Regions from separate parts of the Pradoshia sp. D12 genome, predicted to be linked through region 1. Evidence: a T-box and tRNA genes for the amino acid it is inferred to sense, from the RefSeq annotation. Region 1 holds a T-box; the other regions hold tRNA genes.

Evidence for each region. The T-box of region 1 lies ahead of F7984_RS14445 (valine--tRNA ligase). A T-box ahead of a tRNA ligase gene usually reads a tRNA of that ligase, here a tRNA-Val.
Region 2: it encodes a tRNA-Val, which carries the amino acid that the T-box ahead of F7984_RS14445 (valine--tRNA ligase) is inferred to sense. The anticodon was not compared.
Region 3: it encodes a tRNA-Val, which carries the amino acid that the T-box ahead of F7984_RS14445 (valine--tRNA ligase) is inferred to sense. The anticodon was not compared.

What each region holds. Positions count from the first base shown of each region.
Region 1 is NZ_CP044545.1:3,003,169-3,009,857, reverse strand. It holds gene F7984_RS14460 (LysM peptidoglycan-binding domain-containing protein) at 256-1,725, shown strand; gene ysxE (spore coat protein YsxE) at 1,912-2,934, shown strand; gene F7984_RS14450 (hypothetical protein) at 3,024-3,215, opposite strand; T-box leader at 3,437-3,671, shown strand; gene F7984_RS14445 (valine--tRNA ligase) at 3,739-6,390, shown strand; gene F7984_RS14440 (bifunctional folylpolyglutamate synthase/dihydrofolate synthase) at 6,488-6,689, shown strand, end outside.
Region 2 is NZ_CP044545.1:150,287-156,975, reverse strand. It holds gene F7984_RS00925 (aspartyl-phosphate phosphatase Spo0E family protein) at 12-176, shown strand; tRNA gene F7984_RS00920 (tRNA-Gly) at 892-966, opposite strand; tRNA gene F7984_RS00915 (tRNA-Lys) at 971-1,043, opposite strand; tRNA gene F7984_RS00910 (tRNA-Gln) at 1,048-1,122, opposite strand; tRNA gene F7984_RS00905 (tRNA-Tyr) at 1,176-1,259, opposite strand; tRNA gene F7984_RS00900 (tRNA-Thr) at 1,271-1,343, opposite strand; tRNA gene F7984_RS00895 (tRNA-Val) at 1,443-1,518, opposite strand; tRNA gene F7984_RS00890 (tRNA-Glu) at 1,527-1,601, opposite strand; tRNA gene F7984_RS00885 (tRNA-Thr) at 1,637-1,709, opposite strand; tRNA gene F7984_RS00880 (tRNA-Asn) at 1,731-1,805, opposite strand; rRNA gene rrf (5S ribosomal RNA) at 1,818-1,934, opposite strand; rRNA gene F7984_RS00870 (23S ribosomal RNA) at 2,005-4,940, opposite strand; rRNA gene F7984_RS00865 (16S ribosomal RNA) at 5,086-6,638, opposite strand.
Region 3 is NZ_CP044545.1:86,930-93,618, forward strand. It holds rRNA gene F7984_RS00430 (23S ribosomal RNA) at 1-1,362, shown strand, start outside; rRNA gene rrf (5S ribosomal RNA) at 1,433-1,549, shown strand; tRNA gene F7984_RS00440 (tRNA-Val) at 1,563-1,638, shown strand; tRNA gene F7984_RS00445 (tRNA-Lys) at 1,646-1,718, shown strand; tRNA gene F7984_RS00450 (tRNA-Gly) at 1,799-1,873, shown strand; tRNA gene F7984_RS00455 (tRNA-Leu) at 1,888-1,973, shown strand; tRNA gene F7984_RS00460 (tRNA-Arg) at 1,982-2,058, shown strand; tRNA gene F7984_RS00465 (tRNA-Pro) at 2,065-2,141, shown strand; tRNA gene F7984_RS00470 (tRNA-Ala) at 2,154-2,229, shown strand; rRNA gene rrf (5S ribosomal RNA) at 2,233-2,349, shown strand; gene F7984_RS00480 (CtsR family transcriptional regulator) at 2,603-3,064, shown strand; gene F7984_RS00485 (protein-arginine kinase activator protein McsA) at 3,089-3,622, shown strand; gene F7984_RS00490 (protein-arginine kinase McsB) at 3,619-4,698, shown strand; gene clpC (ATP-dependent protease ATP-binding subunit ClpC) at 4,711-6,689, shown strand, end outside.

The DNA.
Region 1 (6,689 bases):
TTGAGGAATTACTTTCATTCCACACGGAGCATTAGTTGAACTAATCGACTTCTTACTGCTGCTTACCTTTGTTTTAGGCGAGAGTCCATGCTCCAATTTGAATGAGATAAAGTGATTAGTAGATTCCCCCGAGTATGCTCTCGGGGGAATTTTTTTATTCTCCAGACATACGTTTAACAAAGCACATATTTTCTGTATCTGCAGCATAGGCTGATAATGGCATTTAGATGAAAAGGGCTGAAGGGAGGAAATTGGGTGTCTGAGGATCATGCATCGTCATTACGATTTTCATTAGAAGAGAGTGTGTGGTTTCAAAGGGGACAGGAAGTTGAGGAACTGTATTCCATTTCGCTTGAACCAAATGTTTCAGCTCATCAAGTAGAACAGTATGTGATTCTTAAAGGGACTCTGGATTTAATGGGGGAATATAAGGCCACTGAGGCAACAGGACAGGAAGAAGGAGCAGAAGATCCGTTTCGGCGCTATGTTTCTGTAATCGAACAAAGGGAGCATCATTTATTTGAATTCCATCAGCAATTTCCTGTAGATATAACGATTCCTGCAGAAAGAGTTCGGGAAATGGATGAGCTTAATATAGGTGTGCATACCTTTGATTATAAGCTGCCAGAAAAGGGATATCTGCAAATTAGAGCAGATTTATGGATTGGTGGAGTTTACGATAATTTGCCTGAAGAGCAGACGCAAGTGACAGAGACAGAGGAACGGGAAGAGACTTCAAACTATCAAAATGGAACATCCGGGCGATTTCAGGAAGAGCATCATACTCATACATGGAATAAAATCAACGAAGATTTTGAGGAGTCAGCAGAGGAGATTACTATTCAGGCAGAAGTCCATAATGAGCAAGAGGAAGAACAGATAGAGGTGCATTTATATCGGGAAAATTCTGAGGATGAGGATCAGGAGCAGGAGGATTTGGCAGATTCGCCTGAGATTTATCTCAAGAACCCAACTTCTTATATAGAGAGTAATCATAACCAGGATGACCATTTTTATGTTGAAACTAAATTGTCACCCCGACTGCATCAACCAGCCGATTATGAAGAAACACAGCCGAATGATGAGTCAGATCATACAGACAAGGACTATAGCCCTTTTGCTTTTGAACCGGACCAATTAGTTGACAGACAAAAGCAAAAAGATGAAAACCAATCTTTTTCCATTCCATATGATAATAGATTTGATGAGGGTCCTCCGGAATTAATGGAAGTCGTTCCTTTTACTGCCGAGTATGGAAAAGAGGAAAGTTCAGAATATGAAAAAGAGGAAAGTTCAGAATATGACAGAGTACAGCCGCACCAATCTCAAGCGAATGTAGCACCAGATTTGAATAAAGCTGCAGTAGAACCGGAAACAAATGTTTCTCGCATACGTCAACAGAACAAAGAACAAACATCCAATCAGTATGTAGAGAAAAAGTATCAATCGTCTGATTCTAAAAGAAAGAATGGGAAGGAGAACGAAGATCAAACTGAAGGTAAGTCTAAATCTTTGTTATACGATTTATTTACAGAGGAGGAAGAATCACAACAATCAAAAGTAAGAGTCTGTATTGTCCAAAATGGAGAAAATATTGATGTTCTGGCAGATCGATATAAAACGAGCGTTCAGCATATCGCGAGAATAAACGGGTTGGAATTAACATCCGATCTAAAAGCTGGTCAGGTAATTTATATTCCTGAAGCTGCTGCTTCTTATAAATAATAGGTCTAGTTAACAGCAGAGCACAGCATTATATGCTCTGCTTTTTTAATAGGAATAGTACAATGCAATTTAACTGTGAGAAACATGGCTGCATAGCTCATTAAAAAATAATGACTTATGATAGGGCAGCTGAAATAGATTTCATTGGTTTCCAAAAAGGGCACATGCAGAAAGGGTGCCAGAGGAATGTTAAGAAAAGATCAGGAGTGGATATCTGAGTTTCTAAGAAACTATCAATTGGAACTTGAATTTTACGAGGATTTTGGAAAAGTAAAAAAAGTATATACGAACAATGGTATATTTGCGATTAAAACCATCCCGGCAACCAAAGGCATTGATTTTATCAAAAATGTGCAGAACCTATATCAAAATGGATATAACCGAATTGTTCCGATTTTTCCAACAGTTGATGGCAGATATGGAGTATTAACTCATGATAAAATCAGTTACCTTATGCCTTGGCTGCCGGATGAACATATAGAGGAACGGGCAGAACGACACCAGCAGATGTTCAGGGAATTGGCAAGAATGCATACGCTATCTGGCAAAGAAATTAACATTACGAAAGAGGAACGGGAAGAGCATTATGAAAAAACAGTCAAGGAGTGGGAGGAGCAAAAGGAATTTATTCGTGAAATGGTAACAACCATCGAAAAGAAGTGGTATATGTCTCCGTTTGAGCAGTTGTTTAGTATGTGCTTTTATGACTTGTCTCAGGCTCTGACGTATTCCTTAAATAAACTGAAGGAGTGGTTTGACCTAACAAAGGAAGAAGAAAAAGTACGCAGTGTGGTGACCCATGGAAATATCTCAATTCATCATTTCTTATATAGTGAAAATGGTTATGGCCATTTTATCAATTTTGAACAGAGTAAAACCGCACCTGCCTATTTCGACTTATTGCCTTTTGTCGTTAAGCAGTTAAAAACTTATCCAATCCAGGGTGAAGAAATAGTTGAGTGGATCTATCTTTATCTGAAGTATTTTCCCTACAAGGAGGGTGAGCTGCGTTTATTCTTATCCTATTTAGCCTATCCGGCTAATTGTATCAAGGTAGTAGAACAATACTCCAGAAAAAAAGGTAAACAGGATGAAATACAATTTTGCCGAAGATTCCAAAGGCAGTATTGGTTATTAAAAAACATTGAATATATTATTATGAGGATGGAACAAATAGAAGAAAGCAAAAAGGCGAAGGAAGAGAAATAAAAGATATGGCATCAACATAATAAAATGATAGGCTGTATCAAACAAAAACCAGGCAAACCTACCTGGTCTAAATGAATAGTTATAAAAGATTACAGAATATCAAAGTGGAAGGCTAAAGCAAGACCAATCAGTAATAATAGCAGAAATAAATCAAAAGTGGTCGGAAAAAAGAATGTCCGGATTCCTTGAAAAACGGCAAAGGGAATGGAGAATTGCTGTAAGACATTTCTTGTATTTCGAATCCACGGAGGCATATTGTATTGAGTTACCTTTTTTCGCATGTAAATTCCCCCTTTATGATAGAATATAAAATTCCCCCTGAATGGGTGTCTGTACAGCATTATTTAAAGCGTCTAAGAATGAGAATTGACGATGACACCTTGGACATAGGCTTGAATAAAATATAGAAAAATGGGAAACAATGATTGACGAGTAGATGCATACTTATGTATGATAACAGTATTAAAAAATGATTTCCGATTATGAGAAACCAAAATAACAATGAAAAGCTTTGAATGGGAAGAGTATGTGATTAAGACTGTAAGAGAGAGGAATCCATCGGCTGTAAGATTCCTTCAGTAACCGTAATCGCAGAAGGTCGCCCGGGAGCTGTTTCCGTGAACGTCAATAGTAGCGGATAACCGGTGAAGAGCCGTTAACGAAATGAAGTGCCGATACAACAGTTATTTGTATTGGAACAAAGGTGGTACCGCGAGACATACCGTTTCGTCCTTTTTATATAGAGGATGAAGCGGTTTTTTTATTGCGTTTTTCACCAATTATGAAAGTAAAGGAGAATGAAAAATGGAGCAACAAACGGATATTGGTATGCCAACCAAATACGATCCTCAATCAATCGAAAAAGGACGCTATGATTGGTGGTTAAAGGGTAAATTCTTTGAAGCGGGACAGGATAAACAAAAAGAACCTTATACGATTGTAATTCCTCCTCCAAACGTAACGGGTAAACTGCATTTAGGTCATGCATGGGATACTGCGCTTCAGGATATTTTGACAAGAATGAAGAGAATGCAGGGTTATGACGTATTATGGCTGCCAGGTATGGACCATGCGGGAATCGCAACTCAAGCGAAGGTAGAAGAAAAACTGCGCAATCAAGGTGTTTCACGTTATGATTTGGGACGTGAGAAATTTGTTGAAGAAACATGGAAATGGAAAGAGGAATACGCATCCCATATCCGTGAGCAATGGGCAAAAATTGGATTGGGCCTAGATTATTCTCGTGAACGCTTTACTCTAGATGAGGGACTTTCAAAAGCTGTTCGTGAAGTGTTTGTAAAACTTTATGAAAAAGGCCTTATTTACCGCGGTGAATATATTATTAACTGGGATCCAAGTACAAAAACAGCGATCTCTGATATTGAAGTAATTCATAAAGAGGTTAAGGGTGCTTTTTATCATATGCGCTACCCACTTGCAGATGGCAGCGGGCATATTGAAGTTGCGACAACTCGTCCGGAAACAATGCTTGGCGATACAGCAGTTGCAGTTCACCCGGAAGATGACCGTTATAAGCACCTGATTGGAAAAACGGTTATCCTGCCAATCGTAGGAAGAGAAATTCCGATTGTTGGCGATGATTATGTAGAGATGGATTTTGGTTCCGGGGTTGTAAAAATTACACCAGCACATGATCCTAATGACTTCGAGGTAGGTAATCGTCATAATCTTGAACGCATTCTAGTTATGAATGAAGACGGAACGATGAACGCGAAGGCTGGCAAATATGAAGGTATGGACCGTTTCGATTGCCGTAAGCAAATTGTGAAAGATCTTCAGGATCAGGGAGTGTTGTTCAAAATTGAAGAGCATATCCATCAGGTTGGACACTCTGAAAGAAGCGGATCTGTTGTAGAGCCTTATTTATCTACACAATGGTTTGTTAAAATGGGACCATTGGCAGAGCGTGCAATTGAAATGCAATCCACTGAAGGTAAAGTAGAATTCGTACCGGAACGCTTTGAGAAAACATATTTGAATTGGATGGATAATATCCATGACTGGTGTATCTCCAGACAGCTTTGGTGGGGTCACCGCATTCCGGCTTGGTACCATAAGGAAACAGGCGAGGTATATGTAGGAATGGAAGATCCTGCAGATATCGAAAACTGGACGCAGGATACAGATGTATTGGATACATGGTTCAGTTCTGCGTTATGGCCGTTTTCCACAATGGGCTGGCCTGATACAGATTCAGAAGACTTTAAACGTTATTATCCAACAGCAGCTCTTGTGACTGGATACGATATTATTTTCTTCTGGGTATCAAGAATGATCTTCCAGGGACTTGAATTCACTGGAGAGCGTCCATTCAAAGATGTATTGATTCATGGACTTGTACGTGATGAGCATGGCAAGAAAATGAGTAAATCTCTTGGCAATGGTGTAGATCCAATGGAGGTTATTGAGAAATATGGTGCGGATTCATTAAGATATTTCTTAACAACTGGAAGCTCACCAGGTCAGGATTTACGTTTCAGCTATGAAAAAGTAGAATCTGTTTGGAACTTTGCCAATAAAATTTGGAATGCATCCCGTTTCTGCTTGATGAATATGAATGGGCTGAAATATGAAGAGATTGATTTAACAGGCGAAAAATCAGTTGCGGATAAATGGATTTTAACTCGTCTAAACGAAACGATTGAAACTGTAACAAGACTGGCAGATAAATATGAATTCGGTGAAGTTGGCCGTGCATTATACAACTTCATTTGGGATGATTTCTGTGATTGGTATATTGAAATGGCGAAGCTCCCTCTATATGGAGAAGACGAGGAAGCTAAACTTACAACACGTTCTATCCTTGCGTACGTATTGGATCAAACGATGCGATTGTTACATCCATTTATGCCATTCATCACTGAAGAAATTTGGCAGAACCTTCCTCACCAAGGGGAGTCCATCACAACAGCATCTTGGCCTGTTGTAAATCCGGACTTAACGGATGAAAAAGCTTCTGATGAAATGAAATTGCTTGTCGAAATCATTCGTACAGTACGTAATATTCGCGCAGAAGTGAACACGCCGCTCAGCAAAAAAATCAAGCTTTCTTTGAAGGCGAAAGATGCAGAAACACAAGCTGTTCTTGAAAAAAACAGCAGCTATATCGAGCGCTTCTGTAATCCAGAGGAATTAACAATTGGTACAGACATCCCTGCTGATGATAAAGCGATGACAGCTATTGTAACGGGTGTTGAATTAATTCTTCCATTGCAAGGTCTATTAAATATTGAAGAGGAACAAAAACGTCTTCAAAAAGAACTTGAAAAATGGAAAAAAGAAGTAGAAAGAATTGAGAAAAAGCTATCCAATGAAGGCTTCATGAAAAAAGCGCCTGAAAAGGTGATTGAAGAAGAAAAAGCGAAGCTGGCAGACTATGTTGAAAAACGTGAGGCTGTACAAAGCCGCCTGAAGGATTTAGAAGAATTGGCTTAAGACATTTTATTGCGCCCTGTTCGAAGCATTTGAACAGGGTGTTTTTGTTCAATCATGACATACTAATACATAGCGCAATGGTTGAGGAGTGAAAAAAATGATACAGGATTATCAACAGGCAGAGAAATTTCTTGCAGACCGTACAGCAAAACTTGGGATGGATTTTGGCCTGGAAAGAATGGAAAGAGTCTTACGTAAATTGGGAAATCCGGAGCGCAGCATTCCTTGTATACATATAGCAGGCTCAAATGGCAAAGGTTCTACGCTTACATTTTTAAAACATATTTTGGTGGCAGAGG
Region 2 (6,689 bases), 1.1 Mb from region 1:
GGAGTGAAGACTTGGAACTACATATACTTATGAAGGATATTGAACAATGCCGCCAAAGAATGATACTACTTGCCTCTTCAACTTCAATGCTTGACTCTGATGTCATCAAAGCAAGTACTGAACTGGACTCATTAATCAATCTCTATCAAACTCACACAAGATATGTAAAGCAGTAATCCTAAAAAGGTTGCTGCTTTTCTTTGTGGAATGATGATCTCTGGTATCCACTGACGGCTAACAAAATCCCAATTGGTATTAGTTTCACTCATTATATTTAGACCCAGAATGAATAGGCCCTATTCATTGCCTCATCCATTCCGGATAAGGGTCAACTTTTACTGTACTAAGTATACAGCCAGAAGACAGTCATATAAATTTTCTCCTGTGCCCTTCACTATTTATCATTCAATGTCGTTTTTCTTTACGTTTGACCCCATGCCTTATTCTTGAATTAACCTACCTCTCAAACAAACCGTAGATTCTTTATAAAACATCTATATATAATCGACAGGATTTGTTGATATATATCATAACCAGATTAACTTCTTCAAACGTACTGGCATTACTTAAAGAGCACCTTTTCCCCTATCGATCAGGCAATGTCATTCACCGAACCTTTATGCTAATACTCTTTAATCTATAGATCGCTTATATAATGGTTTTAAAAGTACACACTTAACTTCTATCATACCTTATTAGCTTAGTTCAGTCTCGCAAATCGTTTCTCAAGAGTAAAGAGCCTCTTTAGTACCAATAAAACGGTAGCTGAATAGTTTAATTCTTGCTTTTGATGCGTGCCAATTCTTCTTATCGCAGGGCTTAATGGTTTTTATAATAAAAAAAACCTTAAAATGCAATGCATTTAAGGTTTAAAATAGTCGTATAAAATTTTGGAGCGGAAGACGGGATTCGAACCCGCGACCCCCACCTTGGCAAGGTGATGTTCTACCACTGAACTACTTCCGCAAAATGAGCCATGAAGGACTCGAACCTTCGACCCTCTGATTAAAAGTCAGATGCTCTACCGACTGAGCTAATGGCTCTAAATGGCTGGGCTAGCAGGATTCGAACCTACGAATGACGGAGTCAAAGTCCGTTGCCTTACCGCTTGGCTATAGCCCAAAAAGAAAAAAAGGGACAATATCTTGTCCATTACTCAAAGCTTATTAAAATAATGGTGGAGGGGGGCAGATTCGAACTGCCGAACCCGAAGGAGCGGATTTACAGTCCGCCGCGTTTAGCCACTTCGCTACCCCTCCGATATTAAGAGTGCCGGCAAGAGGACTTGAACCCCCAACCTACTGATTACAAGTCAGTTGCTCTACCAATTGAGCTACACCGGCATATTAGTTTTAAACCTTCTTTTGAAGAACACTTAGTTAGTATAACCTATATGGATTATAATTTCACCAAGTATTTTTTGGTAATATTTTTGGTTTAAATGGTGGAGGATGACGGGATCGAACCGCCGACCCTCTGCTTGTAAGGCAGATGCTCTCCCAGCTGAGCTAATCCTCCATATTAATTGGTGACCCCTACGGGATTCGAACCCGTGTTACCGCCGTGAAAGGGCGGTGTCTTAACCGCTTGACCAAGGGGCCATTCATAAGATGTTAAAGTCATAACTACTTTCGAGAGCTTCCAAGCGGGCTCGAACCGCTGACCTCTTCCTTACCATGGAAGTGCTCTACCTGCTGAGCTATGGAAGCACAATAAACAGGACAAAAAAATGGCTCCGCAGGTAGGATTCGAACCTACGACCGCTCGGTTAACAGCCGAGTGCTCTACCACTGAGCTACTGCGGAACAATATGAATTGCCCGGCAACGTCCTACTCTCACAGGGACTCGCGTCCCAACTACCATCGGCGCTGAAGAGCTTAACTTCCGTGTTCGGAATGGGAACGGGTGTGGCCTCTTCGCCATCATTACCGGACTATTTGGTTAGAAAGAAATCATTCCTTCAAAACTGGATAATGTAAGTTTGGCAAGTATGCTTGATTCATTTGGTTAAGTCCTCGAACGATTAGTATCCGTCAGCTCCATGTGTCACCACACTTCCACCTCGGACCTATCAACCTGATCATCTTTCAGGGTTCTTACTAGCTTGCGCTATGGGAAATCTCATCTCGAGGGGGGCTTCATGCTTAGATGCTTTCAGCACTTATCCCGTCCGCACGTAGCTACCCAGCTATGCTCTTGGCAGAACAACTGGTACACCAGCGGTGCGTCCATCCCGGTCCTCTCGTACTAAGGACAGCTCCTCTCAAATTTCCTGCGCCCACGACGGATAGGGACCGAACTGTCTCACGACGTTCTGAACCCAGCTCGCGTACCGCTTTAATGGGCGAACAGCCCAACCCTTGGGACCGACTACAGCCCCAGGATGCGATGAGCCGACATCGAGGTGCCAAACCTCCCCGTCGATGTGGACTCTTGGGGGAGATAAGCCTGTTATCCCCGGGGTAGCTTTTATCCGTTGAGCGATGGCCCTTCCATGCGGAACCACCGGATCACTAAGCCCGACTTTCGTCCCTGCTCGACTTGTAGGTCTCGCAGTCAAGCTCCCTTGTGCCTTTACACTCTGCGAATGATTTCCAACCATTCTGAGGGAACCTTTGGGCGCCTCCGTTACTCTTTAGGAGGCGACCGCCCCAGTCAAACTGCCCACCTGACACTGTCTCCCACCCCGATCAGGGGTGCGGGTTAGAATGTCAATACAGCCAGGGTAGTATCCCACCGATGCCTCCACCGAAGCTGGCGCTCCGGCTTCAAAGGCTCCTACCTATCCTGTACAAGCTGTACCAAAATTCAATATCAGGCTGCAGTAAAGCTCCACGGGGTCTTTCCGTCCTGTCGCGGGTAACCTGCATCTTCACAGGTACTATAATTTCACCGAGTCTCTCGTTGAGACAGTGCCCAGATCGTTACGCCTTTCGTGCGGGTCGGAACTTACCCGACAAGGAATTTCGCTACCTTAGGACCGTTATAGTTACGGCCGCCGTTTACTGGGGCTTCAATTCGCACCTTCGCTTGCGCTAAGCGCTCCTCTTAACCTTCCAGCACCGGGCAGGCGTCAGCCCCTATACTTCGCCTTGCGGCTTCGCAGAGACCTGTGTTTTTGCTAAACAGTCGCCTGGGCCTTTTCACTGCGGCTCTTCGAGGCTATAAACCTCTAATGAGCACCCCTTCTCCCGAAGTTACGGGGTCATTTTGCCGAGTTCCTTAACGAGAGTTCTCTCGATCACCTTAGGATTCTCTCCTCGCCTACCTGTGTCGGTTTGCGGTACGGGCACCTTCTTCCTCGCTAGAGGCTTTTCTTGGCAGTGTGGAATCAGGAACTTCGGTACTCTAGTTCCCTCGCCATCACAGCTCAGCCTTATGTGATGAGCGGATTTGCCTGCTCATCGGCCTAACTGCTTGGACGCGCATATCCAACAGCGCGCTTACCCTATCCTACTGCGTCCCCCCATCACTCAAATGGAAGAGAGGTGGTACAGGAATATCAACCTGTTGTCCATCGCCTACGCCTTTCGGCCTCGGCTTAGGTCCCGACTAACCCTGAGCGGACGAGCCTTCCTCAGGAAACCTTAGGCATTCGGTGGAAGGGATTCTCACCCTTCTTTCGCTACTCATACCGGCATTCTCACTTCTAAGCGCTCCACATGTCCTTCCGGTCATGCTTCACAGCCCTTAGAACGCTCTCCTACCACGCATACCATACGGTATGCATCCACAGCTTCGGTGATACGTTTAGCCCCGGTACATTTTCGGCGCAGAGTCACTCGACCAGTGAGCTATTACGCACTCTTTAAATGGTGGCTGCTTCTAAGCCAACATCCTGGTTGTCTGGGCAACTCCACATCCTTTTCCACTTAACGTATACTTTGGGACCTTAGCTGGTGGTCTGGGCTGTTTCCCTTTTGACTACGGATCTTATCACTCGCAGTCTGACTCCCGAGTATAAGTCTTTGGCATTCGGAGTTTGTCTGAATTCGGTAACCCGATGAGGGCCCCTAGTCCAAACAGTGCTCTACCTCCAAGACTCTAAACTCGAGGCTAGCCCTAAAGCTATTTCGGAGAGAACCAGCTATCTCCAGGTTCGATTGGAATTTCTCCGCTACCCACACCTCATCCCCGCACTTTTCAACGTGCGTGGGTTCGGACCTCCATCCAGTGTTACCTGGACTTCATCCTGGACATGGGTAGATCACCTGGTTTCGGGTCTACGACCACATACTGCAAACGCCCTATTCAGACTCGCTTTCGCTGCGGCTCCGTCTCATCAACTTAACCTTGCATGGGATCGTAACTCGCCGGTTCATTCTACAAAAGGCACGCCATCACCCATAAAAGGGCTCTGACTACTTGTAGGCACACGGTTTCAGGATCTCTTTCACTCCCCTTCCGGGGTGCTTTTCACCTTTCCCTCACGGTACTGGTTCACTATCGGTCACTAGGGAGTATTTAGCCTTGGGAGATGGTCCTCCCGGATTCCGACGGGATTCCTCGTGTCCCGCCGTACTCAGGATCCACTCGGGAGGGAACGAAGTTTCGACTACAGGGTTGTTACCTTCTCTGACGGACCTTTCCAGGTCGCTTCATCTACCCCGTTCCTTTGTAACTCCACAATGAGTGTCCTACAACCCCAGATGGCAAGCCATCTGGTTTGGGCTGATTCCGTTTCGCTCGCCGCTACTCAGGAAATCGCATTTGCTTTCTCTTCCTCCGGGTACTTAGATGTTTCAGTTCCCCGGGTGTGCCTTCATACACCTATGAATTCAGTGTAAGATACTGCCCCATTACGGGCAGTGGGTTTCCCCATTCGGAAATCTCCGGATCAAAGCTTACTTACAGCTCCCCGAAGCATATCGGTGTTAGTCCCGTCCTTCATCGGCTCCTAGTGCCAAGGCATCCACCGTGCGCCCTTATTAACTTAACCGTTAAAAAACTCTTACTCGGTTTTTATTAAAACGCATTTACTTTGCCTTACATTACATTATCCAGTTTTCAAAGAACGATTATTGCGAAGGATTGCTCCTTCAAAACTAAACAAAACTACTAACCAATCCGTCTATTTTCCTTAGAAAGGAGGTGATCCAGCCGCACCTTCCGATACGGCTACCTTGTTACGACTTCACCCCAATCATCTGTCCCACCTTCGGCGGCTGGCTCCCGTAAGGGTTACCCCACCGACTTCGGGTGTTACAAACTCTCGTGGTGTGACGGGCGGTGTGTACAAGGCCCGGGAACGTATTCACCGCGGCATGCTGATCCGCGATTACTAGCGATTCCAGCTTCATGCAGGCGAGTTGCAGCCTGCAATCCGAACTGAGAGTGGTTTTATGGGATTTGCTCGACCTCGCGGTTTTGCAGCCCTTTGTACCACCCATTGTAGCACGTGTGTAGCCCAGGTCATAAGGGGCATGATGATTTGACGTCATCCCCACCTTCCTCCGGTTTGTCACCGGCAGTCACCTTAGAGTGCCCAACTGAATGCTGGCAACTAAGATCAAGGGTTGCGCTCGTTGCGGGACTTAACCCAACATCTCACGACACGAGCTGACGACAACCATGCACCACCTGTCACTCTGTCCCCCGAAGGGGAACGCTCTGTCTCCAGAGTTATCAGAGGATGTCAAGACCTGGTAAGGTTCTTCGCGTTGCTTCGAATTAAACCACATGCTCCACCGCTTGTGCGGGCCCCCGTCAATTCCTTTGAGTTTCAACCTTGCGGTCGTACTCCCCAGGCGGAGTGCTTAATGCGTTAGCTGCAGCACTAAGGGGCGGAAACCCCCTAACACTTAGCACTCATCGTTTACGGCGTGGACTACCAGGGTATCTAATCCTGTTTGCTCCCCACGCTTTCGCGCCTCAGCGTCAGTTACAGACCAAAGAGTCGCCTTCGCCACTGGTGTTCCTCCACATCTCTACGCATTTCACCGCTACACGTGGAATTCCACTCTTCTCTTCTGCACTCAAGTCCCCCAGTTTCCAATGACCCTCCACGGTTGAGCCGTGGGCTTTCACATCAGACTTAAAGGACCGCCTGCGCGCGCTTTACGCCCAATAATTCCGGACAACGCTTGCCACCTACGTATTACCGCGGCTGCTGGCACGTAGTTAGCCGTGGCTTTCTGGTCAGGTACCGTCAAGGTACCGCCCTATTCGAACGGTACTTGTTCTTCCCTGACAACAGAGCTTTACGACCCGAAGGCCTTCTTCGCTCACGCGGCGTTGCTCCGTCAGACTTTCGTCCATTGCGGAAGATTCCCTACTGCTGCCTCCCGTAGGAGTCTGGGCCGTGTCTCAGTCCCAGTGTGGCCGATCACCCTCTCAGGTCGGCTACGCATCGTTGCCTTGGTGAGCCGTTACCTCACCAACTAGCTAATGCGCCGCGGGCCCATCCCTAAGTGTTAGCCTAAGCCAACTTTCCTTCTCTCCTCATGTGAGAAGAGAAACTATTCGGTATTAGCACCGGTTTCCCGGAGTTATCCCAATCTTAGGGGCAGGTTGCCCACGTGTTACTCACCCGTCCGCCGCTAATCGTTGGGAGCAAGCTCCCTCAGATTCGCTCGACTTGCATGTATTAGGCACGCCGCCAGCGTTCGTCCTGAGCCAGGATCAAACTCTCCGAAAGATGTTTGATCTAGCTAAATTTTAAAGCAAATTGACGAGATTTTAAAAATCT
Region 3 (6,689 bases), 1.0 Mb from region 1:
GATGGCGAGGGAACTATAGTACCGAAGTTCCTGATTCCACACTGCCAAGAAAAGCCTCTAGCGAGGAAGAAGGTGCCCGTACCGCAAACCGACACAGGTAGGCGAGGAGAGAATCCTAAGGTGATCGAGAGAACTCTCGTTAAGGAACTCGGCAAAATGACCCCGTAACTTCGGGAGAAGGGGTGCTCATTAGAGGTTTATAGCCTCGAAGAGCCGCAGTGAAAAGGCCCAGGCGACTGTTTAGCAAAAACACAGGTCTCTGCGAAGCCGCAAGGCGAAGTATAGGGGCTGACGCCTGCCCGGTGCTGGAAGGTTAAGAGGAGCGCTTAGCGCAAGCGAAGGTGCGAATTGAAGCCCCAGTAAACGGCGGCCGTAACTATAACGGTCCTAAGGTAGCGAAATTCCTTGTCGGGTAAGTTCCGACCCGCACGAAAGGCGTAACGATCTGGGCACTGTCTCAACGAGAGACTCGGTGAAATTATAGTACCTGTGAAGATGCAGGTTACCCGCGACAGGACGGAAAGACCCCGTGGAGCTTTACTGCAGCCTGATATTGAATTTTGGTACAGCTTGTACAGGATAGGTAGGAGCCTTTGAAGCCGGAGCGCCAGCTTCGGTGGAGGCATCGGTGGGATACTACCCTGGCTGTATTGACATTCTAACCCGCACCCCTGATCGGGGTGGGAGACAGTGTCAGGTGGGCAGTTTGACTGGGGCGGTCGCCTCCTAAAGAGTAACGGAGGCGCCCAAAGGTTCCCTCAGAATGGTTGGAAATCATTCGCAGAGTGTAAAGGCACAAGGGAGCTTGACTGCGAGACCTACAAGTCGAGCAGGGACGAAAGTCGGGCTTAGTGATCCGGTGGTTCCGCATGGAAGGGCCATCGCTCAACGGATAAAAGCTACCCCGGGGATAACAGGCTTATCTCCCCCAAGAGTCCACATCGACGGGGAGGTTTGGCACCTCGATGTCGGCTCATCGCATCCTGGGGCTGTAGTCGGTCCCAAGGGTTGGGCTGTTCGCCCATTAAAGCGGTACGCGAGCTGGGTTCAGAACGTCGTGAGACAGTTCGGTCCCTATCCGTCGTGGGCGCAGGAAATTTGAGAGGAGCTGTCCTTAGTACGAGAGGACCGGGATGGACGCACCGCTGGTGTACCAGTTGTTCTGCCAAGAGCATAGCTGGGTAGCTACGTGCGGACGGGATAAGTGCTGAAAGCATCTAAGCATGAAGCCCCCCTCGAGATGAGATTTCCCATAGCGCAAGCTAGTAAGAACCCTGAAAGATGATCAGGTTGATAGGTCCGAGGTGGAAGTGTGGTGACACATGGAGCTGACGGATACTAATCGTTCGAGGACTTAACCAAATGAATCAAGCATACTTGCCAAACTTACATTATCCAGTTTTGAAAGAATGATTTCTTTCTAACCAAATAGTCCGGTAATGATGGCGAAGAGGCCACACCCGTTCCCATTCCGAACACGGAAGTTAAGCTCTTCAGCGCCGATGGTAGTTGGGACGCGAGTCCCTGTGAGAGTAGGACGTTGCCGGGCTATTTTTTATATTGGAGGATTAGCTCAGCTGGGAGAGCATCTGCCTTACAAGCAGAGGGTCGGCGGTTCGATCCCGTCATCCTCCACCATTATTGTGAGCCATTAGCTCAGTCGGTAGAGCATCTGACTTTTAATCAGAGGGTCGAAGGTTCGAGTCCTTCATGGCTCATTTTTTTTAGATAAATAAGCGAGTGAGCAGGAACGATAACCTCATTGGCCTAAGTTCTTATCACTGCTTTACTGTATAATGCGGAAGTAGTTCAGTGGTAGAACATCACCTTGCCAAGGTGAGGGTCGCGGGTTCGAATCCCGTCTTCCGCTCCAATGCCAAGTTATATGCCGGGGTGGCGGAATTGGCAGACGCACAGGACTTAAAATCCTGCGGTAGGTGACTACCGTGCCGGTTCGAGACCGGCCCTCGGCACTCTATATGCGCCCGTAGCTCAATTGGATAGAGCGTTTGACTACGGATCAAAAGGTTAGGGGTTCGACTCCTCTCGGGCGCGCCATTATATCGGGAAGTAGCTCAGCTTGGTAGAGCACTTGGTTTGGGACCAAGGGGTCGCAGGTTCGAATCCTGTCTTCCCGACCATTTTAAAAATTTGGGGCCTTAGCTCAGCTGGGAGAGCGCCTGCTTTGCACGCAGGAGGTCAGCGGTTCGATCCCGCTAGGCTCCACCATAGTCCGGTAATGATGGCGAAGAGGCCACACCCGTTTCCATTCCGAACACGGAAGTTAAGCTCTTCAGCGCCGATGGTAGTTGGGACGCGAGTCCCTGTGAGAGTAGGACGTTGCCGGGCAGCCAAAACCAGTTCAAATTGAACTGGTTTTTTTGTATTTTAGGGAAAAAAGATCCTTTTTACAGGAAGGTTTCAGGGTTTTAAAAAAGGAAATTTGGGTAGAATTGAAGTATTGGTTTTTTATAAAAAGGTTAATTGTGCAGTATACATATAATAAGTTAGAGTAAAGTATAATGATTGCCAAATTGAGGATGCTTTTGTATAATTATAGTCAAATATAGTCAAAGTCAAAACAGTGAGAGGGGGAGCCTATATGAAAAATATATCCGATATTATTGAAAATTATTTGAAGAGCGTTCTCGATATAAGCGAGAAAGAATTGGTAGAGATAAAAAGAAGCGAAATTGCTGATAAGTTCCAATGCGTTCCCTCTCAAATTAATTATGTGATCAATACTCGTTTTACAATCGAAAGAGGTTATCTGGTAGAAAGTAAACGGGGTGGTGGGGGTTATATTCGTATAATGCGGGTACAGTCCCATGACAGAGCACATTTAATTGAACAAATCAGTAATTTGGTTGGACAGCGTATCTCTCAAAGTAATTCTGAAGATTTAATTGGCAGATTAGTTGAGGAAGAAGTTATATCTTCACGGGAAGCAAAAATCATGTTGAGTGTAATGGACCGTTCTGTACTCCATTATGATTTACCTGAACGAGATGAATTGCGCGCGCGAATCTTAAAAGCGATGTTTATGACATTAAGGTATAAATGAGTTGCTACGGAGAGGGTGAAAACAATGCTTTGTCAGGAATGTAACGAAAGACCCGCTACGATGAAGGTTACAAAAATCGTTAACGGCAAACAAATGGAAGTAAACCTTTGTGAATATTGTGCTGAAGAAAAAGGCGATTTTTTTTCATTCAATAATCTGTTAGCAGGTTTATTAAATATGGGATTAGGTATGAAATCAGCCGACTCTAAATCGCCCTTTAGTAATGAAGATCAACTGATATGTCCCCATTGTGGATTAACATACCGTGAATTTGTTAATATCGGTCGGTTTGGATGTTCGGAGTGCTATAAGACATTCAATCCATATTTGGAATCCATATTAAGAAAATTGCATGGAGGGAATGTTCATCATAACGGAAAAATTCCTAAACGTGCTGGCGGAACTTTACATATAAGAAAGCAAATAAATGATTTAAAGGCTCAAATCAATGATTATGTTGAGGCAGAGGAATTTGAGAAGGCTGCAGAAGTCAGGGATCAGATTCGTTCATTAGAGAAGGAAATTGAAGCCTCTCAAGAAGGGGGCGAACAAAAATGACAATTGAACACTTTATGGAGAATGCCATCAGCTCATGGATGAACCAGGAAGGGCCGGAATCGGATATTGTATTGAGCTCAAGAGTCCGATTGGCCAGAAACGTAAAAAATGTCGCCTTTCCGATCGTTTTTTCACAGGAAGAAGCCAAAAGATTACTAAAAAAAGTTGAAGATCGTATTGGCGGTCAGTATCTTTCAGGATTAGGACATTTGGAAATGGTAAAAATGATAGATCTAAATCCATTAGATAAGCAAGTACTGGTAGAAAAACATTTAATAAGCCCTCTGTTGGCAAAACATAAAGATGTAGGTGCCTGCCTTATTTCAGAAAATGAAGAAGTCAGCATAATGGTTAATGAAGAAGATCATATCCGAATTCAATGTCTTTATCCTGGACTGCAAATTTCTGAAGCTCTCGAAGTAGCAAGCAGAATTGATGATTGGGTAGAGAGTGAATTGGACTATGCATTTGACGAAAAGATTGGATATCTAACAAGTTGTCCAACGAATGTTGGAACTGGATTAAGAGCATCTGTCATGGTTCATTTACCGGGCATTGTGTTAACAAGACAGATAGACAGAGTGGTATCTGCTATTAATCAATTAGGATTGGTTGTGCGCGGTATCTATGGTGAGGGCAGCGAGGCACTGGGAAATATATTTCAAATATCCAATCAAATGACGCTCGGAAAGACCGAGGAAGACATCGTTGATGATTTAACCAGTGTAGTGGAACAGATTATTATGCAGGAAAAGGCAGCAAGGGACACATTAGTACAATCATCAAACATACAATTGGAAGATAGGGTTTTCCGTTCACTTGGTATACTGTCTCATGCCAGAATCATTGAATCCAAGGAAGCGGCAAAATGTTTATCAGATGTTAGATTAGGTATTGATTTAGGTTACATTCCTAATATATCTAAACATATATTAAATGAATTAATGATTGTTACTCAGCCTGGATTCCTTCAGCGATATGCAGGAGGGGAGTTAAATTCAAAAAACAGGGATATTCGAAGGGCTACTTTAATCAGGGATCGATTATTGATGGAAGATAAAACACAAGATGAATAGGAGGAAAACATAATGATGTTTGGTCGATTCACAGAAAGAGCACAAAAAGTATTGGCACTTGCACAGGAAGAGGCAATTAGGCTTGGGCATAATAATATTGGCACTGAACATATCTTGCTTGGTTTAGTGAGAGAAGGGGATGGAATAGCTGCTAAAGCGCTCTATGCTCTTGGGTTAAGTCCTGAAAAAATTCAGGAAGAGGTTGAGAGCCTGATTGGTAAGGGATCTGAGACTGTACAAACTATTCATTATACTCCTCGTGCTAAAAAAGTCATTGAATTGTCTATGGATGAAGCCAGAAAGCTGGGACATTCTTATGTAGGTACTGAACATGTCTTATTAGGGTTAATTCGCGAAGGCGAAGGTGTAGCAGCCCGTGTTCTGAATAATCTGGGTGTAAGTTTGAATAAAGCAAGACAACAGGTATTACAACTCTTAGGCAGCAATGAAGCAGGTATTCATCAGGGAGGATCATCTTCTGTAGCAAGCACGCCTACCTTGGATAGCCTTGCCCGGGATTTGACTGCGATTGCGAGAGAAGGCAGCCTGGATCCGGTAATAGGAAGAAATAAAGAAATACAACGGGTTATTGAGGTATTAAGTCGTCGTACTAAAAATAATCCTGTGCTTATTGGTGAACCGGGAGTCGGTAAAACAGCAATTGCAGAAGGACTCGCCCAACAAATCATTAATAATGAAGTTCCTGAGATCCTTCGAGATAAAAGAGTTATGACACTCGATATGGGGACAGTTGTTGCCGGTACGAAATATCGCGGTGAATTTGAAGATCGCCTTAAAAAAGTGATGGATGAAATTCGTGCTGCAGGTAATGTTATTCTGTTTATTGATGAACTCCATACCTTAATTGGTGCAGGCGGAGCCGAAGGAGCAATTGATGCCTCCAATATTCTAAAACCTTCATTGGCTAGAGGGGAGTTGCAATGTATCGGAGCCACAACACTTGATGAATATAGAAAATATATTGAAAAAGATGCAGCTTTGGAAAGACGCTTTCAGCCAATTCAGGTTGACGAGCCAACAATTGAGGAATCTATCCAAATACTTAAAGGCTTGCGCGATCGCTATGAGGCACATCACAGAGTATCAATCACAGATGAAGCAATCGATGCTGCAGTTAAGCTATCTGATCGGTATATCTCCGATCGGTTCCTACCAGATAAGGCAATTGACCTGATTGATGAATCAGGTTCCAAGGTAAGACTCCGTTCCTACACTACGCCGCCTAATTTAAAGGAACTTGAAGTTCGCCTGGAAGAGGCACGAAAAGAGAAGGATGCGGCTGTTCAAAGTCAGGAATTTGAAAAAGCGGCATCATTGCGTGATATCGAACAAAAATTACGTGAAGAACTTGAGAATACAAAACGTGAATGGAAAGAGAAACAAGGGAAAGAAAACAGCGAAGTTACTGTAGAAGATATTGCGCACGTTGTATCGAGCTGGACTGGTATACCGGTTACGAAGCTTGCACAAACTGAATCTGATAAGCTTCTGAATATGGAGGAGATTCTCCATAACCGTGTGATTGGTCAGGAAGAAGCAGTTATAGCTATTTCTAAAGCTGTGCGTAGAGCAAGAGCTGGACTGAAAGATCCTAAACGTCCAATCGGGTCATTTATCTTCCTTGGTCCTACAGGGGTTGGTAAAACAGAATTAGCTAGAGCACTGGCCGAATCAATGTTTGGCGATGAAGATGCAATGATTAGAATTGATATGTCTGAGTATATGGAAAAGCATTCAACATCCCGCCTTGTTGGGTCACCTCCAGGATATGTTGGGTATGAGGAAGGCGGACAATTAACAGAAAAGGTTCGTCGTAAACCATATTCCGTTGTGCTTCTTGACGAAATTGAAAAAGCGCATCCGGATGTCTTTAATATCCTGTTACAGGTATTAGAAGATGGACGTCTGACAGATTCAAAGGGTAGGACAGTTGATTTTCGTAACACAATTTTGATTATGACTTCCAATGT